Regions from separate parts of the Marinomonas sp. ef1 genome, predicted to be linked through region 2. Evidence: predicted binding sites of a transcription regulator. Region 2 holds the regulator's gene; the other holds the start of a gene.
What was found. Region 2 encodes PhoB, which activates phosphate uptake and scavenging genes when phosphate is short. Its sites were predicted from a motif close to TGTCATANNNNTGTCANA; they were not measured.
Positions count from the first base shown of each region.

Region 1 (2,484 bases), on a different contig from region 2:
CACCAATTCTTTCTTCGTTGCTTTCTTCAAGCCTTTACGTTCTTCAGATGAGATAGGGGATGAAGCTTGCGCGGCTTTCAATTCTTTCAAAATTGCACGCTTTTCCTCGACATCCGCCAACTTGAAACGTTTCACAAACTCTTGTGTTTGCTGACCATTGTGACCCGCAGATTCTGAATGAGAAATGATAGACGCCAGTTTTTTCTCATACGATTGTTTCAAGTACTCACGTAAGAAACCAACACCAAAGATCCCGCCCACAGCAATGTGAGTAGAACTAACAGGTAAACCAAGCTGAGAAGCGACAATTACCGTAATAGCAGCTGCCATGGCAACACAAAAAGCTCGTGTTTTATCCAATTCAGTGATTTCAGATCCGACCGTTTTGATAAGCTTAGGACCAAATAGAGCAAGACCAACAGCAATACCAATACCACCAACCATCATAATCCAAATAGGGATCGATGCTTTGCTAGAAACAGCACCAGTCATTAAAGCATCATTAATAGCAGCAAGTGGCCCAATCGCATTGGCAACATCGTTAGCACCATGAGCAAAGCTAAGCAAAGCAGCAGATACAATAAGAGGAAGTGTAAATAAACTATTCACAGCATCTTTATCATTTTTCAATGCAGTTGCCGCTTTATCGATCATAGGACGAATGAGGAAGTAAACAGTTAATGCAATTGCAAAAGCGATCATCGCTGCCGTAACAAAATCTAGCTTCCAAAGATGTTTAAGACCTTTAAGAATAAGATACGTTGAGAACGCCCAAACCATTAGGCCAACTAATAAAGGTACAACCTTTTTAGCCGCATCAATCATGTCGCTTTTATAGGTAATTGAACGTTTGATATACATTAGGAATAACGCAGCGATCACGCCCCCCATCACTGGCGAAATGATCCAGCTAGCAACAATCGCAATCAATTTATCCCAATTCGCAATATCCCAACCGCCAGCAGCAATACCTGCACCAAGTACACCACCAACAATAGAATGAGTTGTCGAAACAGGAGCACCAAGATAGGTCGCTAAGTTTAGCCAAATTGCACCAGCTAATAAGGCCGCCATCATAACCCAAATAAAGGTTTCAGCGTCGCCAATTGAATTAGGATTAATAATGCCATTTTTAATAGTACCAACAACTGTACCACCGGCAATCAAAGCACCAGCAGCTTCAAAAACAGCAGCTATCAAAATTGCTCCAGTCATAGATAAGGCTTTAGACCCTACCGCTGGCCCAACATTGTTAGCCACATCATTAGCGCCAATATTTACGGCCATGTAGGCGCCAATTGCCGCTGCGATGGCTAATATAGATAAATTAGAAACCCCAACACCATTAGCTGAAGCATAAAAACCTGATAGCAAAACAAAGGCTAAGGCAATCAATACACGGACAAACTCATGACCACTCAATAACGTGGATTCTTCTTTCGGGTTATTTGTAAGATCCATACGGGCTCTTCTTTCTATAATTAATCTATGCCAAACCGTTGATAATTTAAACGATGCTTAAACTACCGACGACATGCTTATCCTAGCATCCCAAATAAATTTGGCTCTCAATTCATCCCGTCACATTTTTTGAAAAATGTAAATTCGGCGCCATTCTACACTGGGAGTCTTCAGATAAAAACCCCTAAACTTGCTGATAGCTACGACTCGAAAAAGGACAAAAAAAGTGCCTAAAGAGGCACTGAATGAAAAGATACTACAGAAATATGACCGTTTTGTTACAAATATAATATTACTAAGCAGCTAGCATTCAATCACATTGACGGCTAGTCCGCCTCGAGATGTTTCTTTGTACTTATCATTCATATCTCTTCCTGTGTCTCGCATGGTACGAATGACTTTATCGAGGGAAACATAATGCGTTCCATCGCCCCGAAGTGCCATACTCGCAGAGTTAATGGCTTTAATTGATGCCATGGCATTGCGCTCTATACAAGGCACTTGCACCAAACCACCAATAGGGTCACAAGTCAGACCCAAATTATGTTCCATACCAATTTCTGCCGCGTTTTCTATTTGTTCAGGAGAACCGCCTGTCGCCGCTGCCAATCCAGCCGCAGCCATAGCACAAGCCGATCCCACTTCCCCTTGGCAACCCACTTCAGCACCAGAAATAGACGCATTTTCTTTGAACAACAACCCGATAGCCGCTGCAGTAAGGAAAAAATTAATCACGCCCTCTTCACTAGAACGAGGACAAAACTCCCAATAATAATGCAATACAGCCGGAATAATTCCCGCTGCACCGTTTGTCGGAGCCGTTACTACACGCCCACCAGCGGCATTTTCTTCATTCACTGCCAAGGCATAAAGATTGACCCAATCCATAGCACCTAACGATGGTGTAATCATATCCATGCGTGTTTTACTGGTTAAATCTCTGTATAGGCTAGCGGCTCTACGCTTTACTTTTAGTCCACCAGGTAAGATTCCTTCACTACGAATACCTTGCTGGACACAGGC
Region 1 is NZ_NHTT01000016.1:49,096-51,579, reverse strand. Features, by position in the region: gene CCS02_RS18715 (inorganic phosphate transporter) at 1-1,461, opposite strand, end outside; gene CCS02_RS18710 (L-serine ammonia-lyase) at 1,765-2,484, opposite strand, start outside.
Region 1: CCS02_RS18715 (inorganic phosphate transporter) is a predicted target of PhoB. The motif match lies at 1,727-1,744, and genes of this name have one in related genera.

Region 2 (2,484 bases):
TGTTGATCGCACCAAAAATCGCCCTTTGCCTTCTGGTCGAGTATCCGAAAAAGAAGCACTGATGCTGTTTTGTGCTTTATCGATTTTAAGTTTTATCCTAGTGCTATTTACCGATCTGAGGACTATTTTACTGTCGTTTGCAGGTTTGGGCCTTGCTGCACTGTATCCATTTATGAAACGATATACTCATCTGCCTCAGCTTTTCCTTGGTTTGGCCTTTTCTTGGGCGATCCCTATGGCCTACAGCGCCCAAGGTGGGGACTTAACAGATCCCGAATTATGGATGTTGTTTGTCGCGAATTGCTTTTGGACCATTGCTTATGACACGTATTATGCAATGACAGACCGTCCAGATGATCTCAAAATAGGCGTCAAATCCACCGCAATCTTATTTGGGCAATACGATTTATTTGTCATTGTTTGCCTGCAAGGGCTAACCTTATCTTTATTGACGTGGATTGGCCTACTAGCAGGACTACATTGGCTATACTTTGTATCACTAATCGTTTGTGTCGGACTCTTTTATCAACAATTTAAACAAGCAAAAGAACGCGACCGCCAAGCTTACTTCCGATCTTTTTTAGATAACAACCGCGTTGGTTACTGTGTCTTCATTGGTCTAGTCGCAAGCTATTTTATGTAATATATGGCAAAGTTGTGACAATGTAACCGAATTGTCACATTAGATCGCTTTAATGAAACCGTTCCTGAGATGAGGATAAATCCTGTGACCGGTAAAAAAGTATTAATTATTGACGACGAATCTTCCATACGCGAAATGATCGCCATCGCTCTTGAAATGGCAGGCTACGAGTATTTGGAAGCAGAAAACATTCAGCAAGCGCATGAAATCATTGTGGACCACCGTCCAGATCTAATTCTTGTAGATTGGATGATGCCCGGCGGTAGCGGTATTGAGCTTACTCGCAGATTGAAAAAAGACACTACGACGGCTGAAATTCCGGTCATTATGCTGACCGCGAAAAGTGAAGAAGACAATAAGATCCAAGGTTTAGAAGTTGGCGCGGATGATTACATCACCAAGCCTTTCTCACCTCGTGAATTAGTTGCACGACTCAAAGCTGTCTTGCGCCGCGCGACACCTCAAGGGGTTGATGAGCCAATCGAAATCGAAGGCCTAACCCTTGATCCAATTAGTCAACGAGTTACCATAGGCAGCCGTCCTTTAGATATGGGGCCGACAGAATACCGTCTATTAAAGTTTCTCATGACCCATCAAGAGCGTGCCTATTCAAGAGCACAATTGTTGGATCAAGTATGGGGTGGAAATGTCTACGTTGAAGAACGTACCGTTGACGTCCATATACGTCGTTTACGCAAAGCCATTGGTAGTACTCATGATTTCTTGATACAAACTGTACGAGGAACAGGCTACCGCTTCTCAGCAAAAAGGTCCGTATGAAAACAGTTTGGCGAAACACCATTATTACTTGGCTCGCGGGGCTCGCAGCCTGCATTGTCATAGGCCTAGTCATTGGTCAGTTGTTGGGTGTTTTGCTGCTGTACGTTTTAGGCTCTTTGTACTGGCAACTTTATCAGCTATATCAATTCCATAATTGGCTGCGTCATTCTGGTCGTGCAGCACCGCCAGAAGCCAGTGGAATTTGGGGTGAAGTATTCGATGCAGTCTATCGATTGCATAAGAAACAGCGCAAATCCAAACGTCGCATGCGCCAAGCCCTAACAAGAATTGAAAGCTCTACAACCGCCTTAAAAGAAGGCGTTATCATGGCTGATAACCAAGGCAACTTGGAATGGTGGAATAACTCGGCAGCACATTTTCTTGGATTAATGCGTCCTGTCGATCGCGGCCAAGTGATTACCAATATTGTCCGTAGTCCTGAGTTTTTCCGATACTTCAGCCAAAAACGCTTCGGTGAACCTTTGGTCATCAAGTCTCCAGCCAAAGATGGCGTGTATTTAGAAATTCAAACCACGCTGTACGATAAAAACGATCACTTGATTTTCGTTCGTGATGTGACCCGCTTACACTTGCTAGAGCAGATGCGTAAAGACTTTGTCGCTAACGCATCACATGAGCTGAAAACGCCGCTAACGGTCATTAAAGGCTATTTAGAAACCCTAGACATGTTTAAGGACAGCCTGCCCAAAAGCATGCAAAAAGGCATTGTGAATATGTCAGAGCAGTCTGAGCGGATGGAACAACTTATCGAGGATCTGTTACTGCTGTCTCGATTAGAAAGTAATGACAAGCGTGAAGAAAACCAATGGCATAAGGTCTCAGACCTAGTAAAAACCATTACCAATGCGACCACGCCTATCTTGACTGACAAACATACTCTTGTCTTGGATATCCCTGTGGAAGCTCGACTGTACGGCTCTTATAAAGAGCTATACAGTGCTTTTTCGAATCTAATTTTTAACGCCATAAAATACTCACCAGATGGTGGCGAAATCGCTATTAAATGGGAATCCAGTGAGTTTAACGGTGTATTTTCGGTG
Region 2 is NZ_NHTT01000004.1:220,879-223,362, reverse strand. Features, by position in the region: gene ubiA (4-hydroxybenzoate octaprenyltransferase) at 1-643, shown strand, start outside; gene phoB (phosphate regulon transcriptional regulator PhoB) at 728-1,423, shown strand; gene phoR (phosphate regulon sensor histidine kinase PhoR) at 1,420-2,484, shown strand, end outside.